3 regions of the Pantoea sp. C1E2 genome follow, and region 1 is predicted to be linked to each of the others. Evidence: predicted binding sites of a transcription regulator. Region 1 holds the regulator's gene; each other region holds the start of a gene.
What was found. Region 1 encodes PurR, which represses purine synthesis genes. Its sites were predicted from a motif close to CANGCAAACGTTTGCNTG; they were not measured.
Positions count from the first base shown of each region.

Region 2: the regulator PurR is predicted to act here: its motif matches at 2,334-2,351, upstream of guaD (guanine deaminase).
Region 3: the regulator PurR is predicted to act here: its motif matches at 2,012-2,029, upstream of purT (formate-dependent phosphoribosylglycinamide formyltransferase).

Region 1 covers NZ_JBSZHT010000002.1:2,144,644-2,148,906, forward strand. The annotation lists gene punC (purine nucleoside transporter PunC) at 1-1,089, opposite strand, end outside; gene punR (DNA-binding transcriptional activator PunR) at 1,198-2,109, shown strand; gene purR (HTH-type transcriptional repressor PurR) at 2,106-3,131, opposite strand; gene cydH (cytochrome bd-I oxidase subunit CydH) at 3,406-3,495, shown strand; gene ACXI0A_RS10505 (C40 family peptidase) at 3,581-4,263, opposite strand, start outside.
Region 2 covers NZ_JBSZHT010000002.1:2,453,553-2,457,815, reverse strand. The annotation lists gene ACXI0A_RS11860 (methyl-accepting chemotaxis protein) at 1-672, opposite strand, end outside; gene ACXI0A_RS11855 (alpha/beta fold hydrolase) at 791-1,855, opposite strand; gene guaD (guanine deaminase) at 2,502-3,830, shown strand; gene xdhA (xanthine dehydrogenase small subunit) at 3,827-4,263, shown strand, end outside.
Region 3 covers NZ_JBSZHT010000002.1:2,699,749-2,704,011, reverse strand. The annotation lists gene ACXI0A_RS13020 (bifunctional 4-hydroxy-2-oxoglutarate aldolase/2-dehydro-3-deoxy-phosphogluconate aldolase) at 55-693, shown strand; gene purT (formate-dependent phosphoribosylglycinamide formyltransferase) at 796-1,974, opposite strand; gene ACXI0A_RS13010 (tellurite resistance TerB family protein) at 2,136-2,777, shown strand; gene ACXI0A_RS13005 (prolyl oligopeptidase family serine peptidase) at 2,895-4,263, shown strand, end outside.

The sequences.
Region 1 (4,263 bases):
TGTGGTGTTATAGAGCGCCTGTTCTAATCCGGCCGAAACTACCAGGCTGGCAATAAAGCACAGGCCCAGTTGTAACAGGTTTTGTAAGCCTGCTGCTTTGCCTGTGGCGTGCGGGAAAGGCGCTAAGGCGCTGGAAACGACAATCGGATAGATGGCGCCATTAGACAGTGCCATACCGCAGAAAGGCAGCAGCAGTGCAATCAAAGAAGGCGCGGGCATCATCGCGACAACAAACAGACTCAAAATACTCAGGCTATACAGCACCAACAACCACGGCAGCAACTGTGATCCCTGATATCGGCTCAGCATCGCACGGCAACTAAAGCCACCAATCAGAAACGCAATAGTTTGTGGAATGTAGCTCAGACCAATATCGGCGGGAGTTAAACCCGCAGAAGCCAGAATAAACGGCGAACCGGTTAGCCAGGCAAAGAAACTGGCGGAACAGGCGGAGTAAATCAGCACGTTACCGCTGTAGATGCGCGTGGTGAGCAAATTCAGCCAGCCGGGTTGCGGCGTATTATCAGCTTTGGTTTTTTTAGGCGCGGCAAGCTGAAATGTACCGATGATCAGCAGCACGGTGATAATTGTCAGCGCGATAAAGATGCTACGCCAGTGGAAATGACCCATCAGCCACGCGCCCAGTAGAGGTGCCAGAGCGGGGGATAGGGCAACCAGCGGCATAATGGTGGCGAAAACTTTGTTGGCCTGGGCTTTGGGGTAGCGATCGACTACCAGCGCCTGCCAGCTTACGGCGGCGGCACACACGCCCACAGCCTGCACAAAGCGCAGTGCCAGCATCATGTTAACGTCGGTCACCCACAACATCCCGAGGCAACCCAAGGCAAAAATCGTTAAACCTGCCAATAAAATCGGTTTACGTCCAAAGCGGTCTGACAGCGGCCCCCAAAATACCTGTGCGCAGGCAAATCCACCGAGAAAAAGACTGAGGCTGGCGCTAATGGTGCCCGGCGCGGTGGCAAAGTCACGCTGCATATCTCCAAAAGCAGGCAGATACATATCCGTGGCGAGGAAGCCGAGCATGCTGAGCACGGCAAGATAGGGCATAAATCCTTTTGACGACAACATAGTGTTTCTCATTGGCAGATTGAACGCCGGGGAGTGTAAAAGAGTGCGTCATTCTTTGTGAAACGCTAATATTTGCGCAGTGCTGTTAAAATTTTTGAAGGCTAAAATATGTGGTCTGAATATGCGCTGGAAGTGGTTGATGCGGTCGCGCGCAATGGCAGTTTTAGTGCGGCGGCGCAGGAGTTACATCGCGTGCCCTCTGCCATAAGCTATACGGTGCGCCAGTTGGAAACCTGGTTGGCGGTGCCATTGTTTGAACGTCAGCACCGTGAGGTGGTTTTAACCCCGGCGGGCGAGCATTTTGTACGTGAAGGGCGATCTGTTATCAAAAAAATGCTGGCAACACGCAGACAGTGTCAGCAACTGGCGAATGGCTGGCGTGGACAGCTCAGTATTGCCGTGGATTGCATTGTAAAACCACAGCGTACCCGGCAGCTGGTGAAGGACTTCTACCGTCATTTTCCGGACATGGAATTGATCATCAGCTACGAAGTGTTTAACGGTGTATGGGATGCCCTGGCCGACGGGCGTGTTGATGTGGCGATTGGCGCCACTCAGGCGATTCCGGTGGGTGGCCGTTTTGCATTTCAGGATATGGGCGCCCTCAACTGGCGTTGTGTGGTCAGTCCCGGCCATCCCCTGGCGGCGCATAGCGATCTCAATGAAGAGGCGCTGCGTGCCTGGCCATCACTGGTGCTGGAAGATACGTCTCGCGCATTGCCAAGACGCATGACCTGGACGCTGGATAATCAGCGACGTCTGGTGGTGCCAGAGTGGGAAACGGGGATGGATTGTTTACAGGCGGGACTGTGCGTGGGGATGGTGCCGGGCCACCTGGCGCGGCCATTACTTGATAGGGGGGCGTTGGTTGAGCTATCACTGCCGCAGCCGTTTCCGGAAAGTCCCTGCTGCGTCAGTTGGTCAGAACAGCGCGCGTCACCGGCGCTGGCGTGGTTACTCGCTTATCTCGGCGATGCGGAAACGCTGAACCACGAATGGCTCAGCGAAAATCAGCCTTAACGGCGGTAATCGCGGAACGGACCGTCCCCCACGGAACGTCGCTCAATCAATGTTGGCTGCACCTCAATGGTCTGTGGCTCTTCGCGCTTGCTGGTGATGCGATCCAGCAGCATTTCGAGGGCCTTTTTGCCCAACTCCGCTTTCGGTTGGTGGACTGTGGTGAGCGCAGGGGTGAAATAACGGGCGTTGCGCACGTTATCATAGCCAATGACGGAGATATCCTGCGGCACGCGCAGTCCCATCTCATCGGCGGCACATATCGCGCCCATCGCCATGATATCGCCACCGCAGAACACGGCAGTCGGACGCTGCTTCTGATTGAGAATTTGCTGCATCGCCTGATAACCCGATTCTGGCTCGAAGTCGCCCTGAACCACCCACTCCGGACGCACAGTTACGCCGGCTTCGCTCATCGCCTGCAGAAAGCCTGCATGACGACCGCCGCCCGTGTTGCGTTCCATCTGACCCGGAATCGCACCGATATCTCGGTGGCCACGCTCGATAAGGTAGCGTCCGGCCAGATAACCGCCCTGGAAGGCGTTATCCTGCACGGTATCGGTGAAGTCGCCACGCGAGGCGCCCCAGTCCATGACCACCATCGGAATATTGCGGTTCTCTTCCAGCATCTGCAGCAGATCGGCAGGATACTCAGAGCACATCACCAACAGACCATCAACGCGCTTTTGCGCCATCATTGAGAGGTAAGCACGCTGCTTTTGCAGATCGTTATGCGCGTTACCCAGAATCAAGGTGTAGCCGCGTTCAAAACAGTGGTTTTCAACCGCTTCGATGATTTCGGCAAAATAGGGCGCTTCGCTGGACGTGGCTAACAGTCCCAGCGTTTTGGTGTGATTCACCTTCAAACTGCGCGCAACGGCGCTCGGCGAATAGTGTAGTTCTTTAATCGCTTCCCATACGGCGTTACGCGTTTCTTCTGCGACAAAACGCGTTTTGTTGATGACATGCGAAACGGTGGTGGTGGATACCCCAGCGCGTTTCGCTACATCTTTAATTGTTGCCATGAAAAAGGTACTCCCCGGCTTATCACAACTCACTGATAAGTATATTGTTAAACGTTTGCGTCTGCGAAGGGTTTTACGCCCTAAAATGGGGGGCAAATCTGCCGTTTCAGGCAGGGAAAATCACTTCAGCAGGCTGTAAATACAGCATGCGCAAAATCAGTTGCGCAACGAAAGGCGGCGATTCTAGCAAGCCAACGCGGATAAGACGAGATTTTTGCCCACCGCTGTGCGAAAATTGTTTTAACCCTAATAAATGTGTGACTAAGGAGTAGTGATGAGTACAGATCTAAAGCTGGCGCTAATGACCACGGTTGGCGCACTGTTGATGATTATTGCGTTTAGCTTTACAGCCATTCTTCATTAATACAAAACGCATCAATAAAAAAAGCCGGCACTGATTAAGCGTCCGGCTTTTTTTGTGGCCAATGCCACAGAATGTTGCGCAACAACTAGCGAATGGTTTTTGGTGTCATCATACGGCGCGCACCCACATAGTGTTTCTGCCAGTAGTCTTCGCCTAATGCGCTAATCTGAATGTCTTTACCAGTACGGGGTGACTGTATAAATTTACCGTTGCCGAGGTAGACGCCAACATGATCGGCCGTCCCGCGGTTATTAATGCGGAAGAACACCAAATCCCCTTTTTCCAGCAGCTCGCGCTTAATGGGCGAGGCATCGTGCAGGTGATACATCTCATTCGCCGTGCGCGGGAATTTGTATTTCACGAGATCTTTATAGGCATACCACACCAGACCACTGCAATCGAAACCGGTGTGTGGGGAAGTGCCGCCCCACTGATAAGGTTTACCCAACTGTCCCATCAGCTTCGTCATGGCGGTTTCACGAGCTTTCTGATAGCGCAGACGGTGGGTTTTGCTCATCTTGATGCCGGTCAGCCCCTGAACTTCATCATCCACATCAGCAGACTTTTTCGCGAGGCGTTGATGGCCATACTTTTTCGATGGCGATTTAAGCAGGGATTTTTTGCGGCTGGTTTTGTTTAAGGCGGTTTCGGTCTTAGTCTGCTTTTTCAGCTTGAGTTTCTGCACGGTAGTCGTCAGGCGAGACTTTTTAGCCGTTGTTTTAACCGGGCGTCGCTTGCGGCGCTCATCTTCGCGCGCACTTTTTTTCT
Region 2 (4,263 bases), 310 kb from region 1:
AATCACATGATTGAGCGGCTTAACGATAAGATTGGTCATCACCGACCAGGCCAGTCCGGCCAGCACCAGAGCACAAGCGATACAAAAGTACAGCGTGAACTCCATACGCTGAACCCGATCGCTGGATTCGCTATAGGCGACATCAATACTTTTGATTTTGAATGCCACCAGCGCTTTTGAGGCTTTATCAAAGGCACCGTATAACGCCGTAGATTTCCCTGCACGCTGGCGATACTCATCCAGTTTGCCTGCTTCGAGCGCGGCAAAGGCCGGGTCGATAAATTCCTTCATCAGCGCATCGCGCGTCGTTGCCATTTCAGCAGCAATTGGCTTCTCCGCCGGGGATTGCGGATATTTCAGGTATTCCTGCCATTTAGCACTGGCGTTATCTATTTTGCCTCTGGCGCGCTCCAGCGCGACTTTGGCTTTTTCGGCATCGCCACTGCCCACCAGTGATTCATATAAACGTAAATCCAGTCGTCCGCGTAATAAGAGTTCTGAACTTTCATTGAGCGCCACCAGGCCCGGCAAGACTTCTGTATCGACGGTGGCAAAGGATTTATTGCCGGACTGAACGGCAAATAGCCCTAAAATACCGACAAAAAGCAATAAGGCCGTTAATGAAAAAACCATCATGCTGAGAGCTGTACGGATCTTTATTCTACGAAACATAACTATTCCCTGAGAACGTTTAATTGAAAAAGATGAAGGTGTAGTAACAATGAATTTTTTATTAAAAGGGGAAGTCATGAGTGTGACTTCCCGTCAACAGGCGGATTTAACCCAAATACTAAGGCTTAGCGGTCTCGGCTAAGAATGTCTGCAGTTTTTTATTATAAAACTTTGCTTGCATCATGGTGCCGTGGCCGCTGGTTTCAGCACTGGCAGGAATAAGCAGTAATTCCGCTTTCTTTATCTGAGGTAATTCACTCTGCAAAATGCCGGTTTCAACCGGATTACGCTCGTCATCTGCTGAATTAATGATCAACATCGGTGCGGTAATACGGCTTAATCCAGGCATGGCATTATAATTTGCCGATGAACCCCAGATATAAATGAAATCGTTGGCATCCGCGGTGACAGGCGCAGCAAGACGTGCATCCACCAGTTTATCCGCCAGTGCTCGCGTCGGGGCTTTATGCTGATAAGCCAGCGTGCCGCCGGTAGTCGCAATACTGAACATGATATTGGCGGTTTTCAGAGTAGGGGGTTGCTGCTGATAATTGCCTTCAGTCCAGGCCGGATCGCCTTTGATCGATTCAATCAGCATGCGGCGGAGCATCCAGTTGCGGCCGGATAACTCATTCGGCTGCGATGCCATCGGGACCAGTGCATCCATCATGCCGGGATATTTTTCACCCCACAGCCACGTTTGCATGCCGCCCATGGAATATCCCATCACCAGGCGTAAATGCGAAATGCCCAAACCTTCTTTGATCAGCCGATATTGTGCCGTCACCATATCGTCATAATCGTAATGCGGGAATGCCATTTTCATGCCATCGGAAGGTTTGGATGATTTACCGGAACCAATCCCTTCTGGGATGATAATAAAATATTTGCTGGCATCCAATGCCTGTCCAGGACCAAATAATTCTCCGGCAAATCCTGGCGCCAGCAAGGCGCTGAGAGGCTGATTGGTTCCGTGCAGTAATAATACCGCTGGTTTATTCTTATCACCTAAAGTAATGTAATGGATGCGCACATCTTTCAGCTTTTCACCGCTATTAAAGCTAAATTCTTTAGCGGTCCAGTCGGCTTCTGTCGGCGTGGGTAATGAGCTGGCTGCGTGCGTTAAAGGTGATAAAGTTAACAGAATGGCACTGGCCACTCCTGATATCATGCGATTAAACATAAACGTCGCTCTTAAGTGATTGGGTACCCTGGAAGGCTGATATTAGTTTTAATAGAGATAAATCCCAATTAATATCAACGGCATTTAAGGAAAAGCAGACAATAATCTTCTTTTTTGGGTTTTAACAAGACGATTTTTATGCGGTTTTTCTTATGCTAATACATCCGTGTGCCAGAGCGATGTTTAACATTTCTGTATTAATTCCCTTATTTCATCTTTCTCATCGTATTCCGCTTTATTTGTTTTCACTATCAGCGCTTCTCAACACACTACAATCCTTGCTTTACAACACCAGCGCTTCTCTGCACATCACAATCCTTCCTCTACCACAGCGGAATCTTCCTGAAATAAAATCTGTGCACTGCAAGCGTGCGGCGCTGCACTTAAATGACGCACAGATCGTGTTGTCTTTAGGCCTGTTTCCTCAGACATCTCATTCCTGACACGCTTTTTATCCCCATGCAATCGGTTGCTAATTCTGGCAACCGATTGCGCATTCGATTGCGGTTCCAAATTGGCATGAAATTGAATGGAGTGTGGTTAAGCTATTGACATGTAAGAATATTATCACGATTCCTTATTGGCATAGCGTTTGCAACATACCTTGAAGGCAACTCATCGCAATTTTACTTCTCAAGGAACCGTTATGCCTCACGCCTCTGAAACGCTGCTACGCGCCAGCTTTTTTGATTTCACCGCACTGGCCTCTCAGCCCGATGATATCGCTGCGCATGCGCGCTACCTCGAAGACGGCTTGCTGACGCTTCGCGAGGGTAAGGTGGTGTCGCTTGAAAGCTGGGAGATTGCAGAAGGGCGCACTGATACCGCCAGGGTAATCGATCTGCGCGGCAAGCTCATCGTGCCGGGTTTTGTTGATACGCATATTCATTACCCGCAAACAGAGATGATTGGCGCATTTGGCGAACAGCTGCTGGAGTGGCTGAACCAATATACTTTCCCGGTCGAGAGCCAGTATCACTGCCCGGATCACGCCGCGCAGATGTCAGCCTTCTTCCTTCAACAGCTGTTATCCAACGGCACCACCACGGCGCTGGTGTTTGGCACGGTGCATAAACAATCGGTAGATGCGCTGTTCCAGGCCGCGCAACAGCTGGATATGCGCCTGATTGCCGGAAAGGTGATGATGGACCGCAATGCGCCGGAGTATCTGACAGAAACGCCGGAAGAGAGTTATCAGGACACACGTGAACTGATTGAACGCTGGCACCAGCGTGGGCGCCTGAGCTATGCATTGACGCCACGTTTCGCACCCACCTCCTCGCCAGAACTGCTGGAGAAAGTTCGTCAACTGCGCGAAGAGTTTCCGGATACCTGGTTGCATACCCACCTGAGCGAAAACCAGCAGGAGATCGCCTGGGTCAAATCACTGTTTCCAGAGCGGGACGGCTATCTCGATGTTTACCACCATCATCAATTTACCGGTAAGCGCAGCGTCTTTGCGCACTGCCTGCATCTGGAAGAGAACGAATGGCAATGCCTGCACGACACTGATTCCTCCATCGCCTTTTGTCCGACGTCGAATCTGTTCCTCGGCAGTGGCCTGTTCAACATTAAACGCTGCTGGCAGCAGGGCGTACGCATGGGCATCGGCACCGATGTGGGCGCAGGCACCACCTTTAATATGCTGCAAACGCTGGGTGAAGCGTACAAAGTCGGGCAGTTGCAGCAGTACAAACTCAGCGCCTGTGAAGCCTTTTACCACGCGACGCTGGGTGGCGCGCATGCACTGTATATCGACGATAAAATTGGCAATTTTAATCCCGGCAAAGAGGCGGATTTCGTGGTGATCGACCCGGCGGTTTCGCCGCTGCAAAAACTACGGAGTGCCAACAGCAAAGATATCTGGGAACGCTTGTTTGTGATGATGACGCTGGGAGACGACCGCAACATTGCGCAAACCTGGGTCAGTGGCAAACCGGTGTGGCAGCGCGATCGAGAAGAGGCAACGGTATGATCCAGTTTCTGCTGAATAATCGGCTGGTCACCGAAACGGCCTTAGACCCGAATATGACCGTGCTTAACTATCTTCGCAGCCATCAACAGCGGCGGGGAACCAAAGAGGGCTGCGCGTCAGGTGACTGCGGCGCCTGTACGGTGACGCTGGGAAAAGTGGTGGCGGGGCGTATGCAGTATCAGGCCATCAACAGTTGCCTGACGCTGGTCAGCAGCTTACAAGGCAAACAGCTGATCACCGTGGAGGATTTGAAACAGGGCCGCGAGCTGCACAGCGTTCAACAGGCGATGGTGGATTGTCACGGTTCACAGTGCGGCTACTGCACGCCTGGCTTTGTCATGTCGCTCTTTACCCTGCAAAAAAATACGCAGGGCTGGGATCAGCAGCAGGCTGAACACGCATTAGCGGGCAATTTGTGTCGCTGCACGGGCTA
Region 3 (4,263 bases), 560 kb from region 1:
GCCCAAACATTGACAGCCGGATGTGAGTCGGGCTGATGCCACTAAGGAAACCTGATGAAGAACTGGAAAACCACTGCTGAACAGATCATGACAACGGGCCCGGTTGTGCCGGTGATTGTGGTGAACAAACTGGAACACGCTGTGCCGATGGCCAAAGCGCTGGTGGCGGGCGGCGTGCGCGTGCTGGAAGTGACGCTGCGTACCCCGGTGGCGATGGATGCGCTGCGTGCGATGATCAAAGAAGTGCCGGAAGCGATTGTCGGTGCGGGCACGGTGATCAACACCCAGCAGTTGAAAGAAGTCACCGATGCCGGTGCGCAGTTTGTGATCAGCCCAGGTCTAACCGAGCCTCTGCTGAAAGCTGCGGTTGAAGGTCCGGTGCCATTGATTCCGGGCATCAGCACCGTTTCTGAACTGATGTTAGGGATGGATTACGGTCTGCGTGAGTTTAAGTTCTTCCCGGCGGAAGCCAATGGCGGTGTTAAAGCGCTGTCAGCGATTGGCGGTCCGTTCCCGCAGGTGCGTTTCTGCCCAACCGGCGGTATCTCACCGGCCAACTACCGTGACTATCTGGCGCTGAAAAGCGTGCTGTGTATTGGTGGTTCGTGGCTGGTACCGAACGATGCACTGGAAAGCGGTGACTGGGATCGTATTACGCGTCTGGCGCGTGAGGCCGTTGAAGGCGCGAAGTAACGCATTTGCAGATTTGCCAGGGTGCGAATTACGCATACTGAAAGGGCGGCCTGGTGGCCGCCCTTATACGTTGTCTTTACAGACGAATAGCAGGCGAGGGGATTAGCCCTCAACTTTCACGGCTGCGGCACTCGCCACGGCACGTGCAATCGCCTCATCGGTATTGTCACCGGTTGCCAGCGCCACGCCCAGACGACGTTGACCAGCAATCTCTGGCTTGCCGAACAGACGCAATTGCAGTCCCGCGCCCAATGCGGCTTCGATGTTAACGAACTGCACATTGTTGCTGTCCAGCTGTGGCAGGATCACCGCCGAGGCTGCCGGGCCATACTGGCGAATACCGCCGATTGGCAGGCCAAGGAACGCGCGCACATGCAGCGCAAATTCTGACAGATCCTGTGAAATCAGCGTCACCATACCGGTATCGTGTGGGCGCGGAGAGACTTCGCTGAATACCACCTCATCACCGCAGACAAACAGCTCAACGCCAAACAGACCGTATCCGCCCAGCGCTTTCACCACTTTAGATGCGATGTCTTGTGCGCGCTGCAGCGCCAAATCGGTCATCTGCTGTGGCTGCCAGGATTCACGGTAATCGCCATCTTCCTGACGATGACCAATTGGCGCACAGAAATGAATGCCATCCACTGCGCTGATGGTCAGCAGGGTGATTTCGAAATCAAACTTCACCACGCCTTCAACGATTACGCGACCGGCACCGGCACGACCACCTTGCTGCGCGTAGTCCCAGGCTTTATCCAACTGGCTGGCTTCGCGGATGAAGCTCTGACCTTTGCCCGATGAGCTCATCACCGGTTTAACGATGCACGGAAAACCAATTTCATTGGCGGCCGCAACGAAATTCTCTTTGCTGTCAGCAAACTGATAGGTCGAGGTCGGTAACGACAACTCTTCTGCCGCCAGACGGCGAATACCTTCGCGGTTCATGGTCAGGCGCGCAGCACGGGCGGTAGGCACCACTTTCTGGCCTTGCGCTTCGAGTTCCAGCAGTTTTTCGGTGGCGATAGCTTCAATTTCTGGCACCACGAAGTGCGGCTTCTCCTGCGCGATTAACGCAGCCAGCGCATCACCGTCCAGCATATTGATCACATGGCTACGGTGCGCAACGTGCATCGCAGGGGCATCGGCATAACGATCCACTGCAATCACTTCCACACCCAGACGCTGACACTCCAGCGCCACTTCTTTGCCCAGTTCGCCTGAACCTAACAGCATCACACGCGTTGCGGCAGGGCGCAGCGCGGTTCCGAGAGTCGTCATAATTTCACCTTAGCAGTCAAAATGCGCGCGCAGTATATACGAAAACGTTTGCGTACTCACGCATTCGGCTTAAACAGGTTTGCCATACTTTTCCCGCTCTGACGTTACCTGACACTCGCTACGGCAGCATGGAACGCGGAAACTTAAACAGGAGTTAAACGATGAGCAATTGGTTGCAGCAAATCCAGTCGGTGCTGGCGAAAAAGGGCGGCGACGGCAAAGCTGGCGGTTTGAGCGATATGCTGGCACCCGGCGCGCTGGGTGGTTTAGCGGGATTGCTGGTGGCCAGCAAGTCCACGCGAAGCCTGTTGACCAAATATGGTGGTAAAGCCTTGCTGGTCGGCGGCGGTGCGGCAGCAGGTGCGGTGCTGTGGAATAAGTACAAGCAGCGCGTGCGTGAAACCCATCAGGATGAGCCGGGATTTGGTCAGCTGCAGACGCCCGTTGACCAGCGAGCTGAACGTTTGGTGACTGCGTTAGTGTTTGCTGCCAAGAGTGATGGCCATATTGACGATCGTGAACGCGCCGCCATTGAGCAGAACATCCACCAGGCGGGTTATGGTTCACAGGCGGAAACGCTGATTCAGCAAGCGATGAACCGTCCACTCGATCCGCAGTGGCTGGCGGCAGATGTGAAAAACGAAGAAGAGGCGCTGGAACTGTACTTCCTCAGCTGTGCCGCTATCGATGTGGATCACTTTATGGAGCGTAGCTATCTATCTGCACTGGGTGATGCCCTGAAGATCCCTCAGGATGTGCGCGACGGCATTCAGCGCGATATTCAGGCGGAGAAAGCGGCGTAATTGAACAGAGGGTCTTGTCAGGGGCCCTTAACTGCACTTCCTGTGCGCTGCTGCTTGGCTTCCCGCGTGATAAGTGCCACGCTTGCTGAATGTTGTCTTTCAGGGAAAGGAGCCAGAATGCATCAGCCACAAGCGAACAAAATCCCTCATGTTATGAATCTGCACGGCGAATCGCGCACCGATAACTACTATTGGATGCGCGACGACGAACGTGAAAACCCAGAGGTTCTGGAACATCTGCACGCCGAGAATGCGTACGGCAAAGCGATGATGGCGTCGCAAGAGAATCTGCAAGAACGGGTACTCAAAGAGATCGTTGATCGCATTCCTGCGCAGGACCACTCCGTGCCCTATGTGAAGAACGGCTATCGCTATCAAAGCCGCTATGAGGTGGGGAACGAATATCCGCTCTATTTTCGCCAGCCGGTCGAAGCGCCAGCCGATGAGCCCTGGCAGCTGCTGATCGACGGTAATCAGCGTGCCTCACACAGCGATTTTTACACCATGGGCGCACTGGCGATCGCGCCCGATAACCAGGTAATGGCGCTGGCGGAAGATTTTCTATCGCGCCGTCAGTATGGCATCCGCTTTCGTAATTTAGAGAGTGGCAGCTGGTATCCGGAAGTGCTCAGTGATGCTTCATCCAGTGTAGCGTGGGCCAATGATTCACGTACGCTGTATTACGTGCGCAAGCATCCAAAAACGCTGCTGGCCTATCAGGTGTGGCGCCATGAGTTAGGTCATCCGCAATCAGACGACCAGCTGGTTTATGAAGAGAAGGATGAGAGCTTCCACCTCAGCGTGCACAAAACCACCTCCGAGCACTTCATCCTGATTGCGATGTACAGCACCACTACCAGTGAGATACAGCTGATTGATGCCGAGTATCCGGATGCTCAGCCGCAGGTGTTCTGCCCGCGTCGCCGCGATCATGAGTACAGCATCGATCACTACAATCATCAGTTCTATATCCGCTCGAATCGTGATGGCAAAAACTTTGGCCTGTATCGCAGCGCATGGCTGGCCGAGAACCGCTGGCAGGCGTTGATTCCGGCACGCGATAACGTGGTGCTGGAGGATTTCCAGCTGTTCCGCCACTGGCTGGTGGTGGAAGAGCGCCAGCGCGGCGTCAACACGCTGCGCCAGATCAACTGGGAAAGTGGAGAAAGCATCGGGATCGCCTTTGACGACCCGGCTTACGTCACCTGGCTGGCATACAATCCTTCACCGGAAAGTGACACGCTGCGTTATGGCTACTCATCCATGACCACGCCGACCACGCTGTTTGAACTCAATATGGAGACGGGCGATCGCCGGGTGTTGAAACAGACGCCGGTGCCGGGCTTCAACTCAGACGACTACAAAAGCGAACACCACTGGATCACCGTGCGTGATGGCACTGAAGTGCCGGTATCGCTGGTCTATCATCGCAAACACTTCAAACCGGGTAGCAATCCACTGCTGGCTTACGGCTACGGCGCTTACG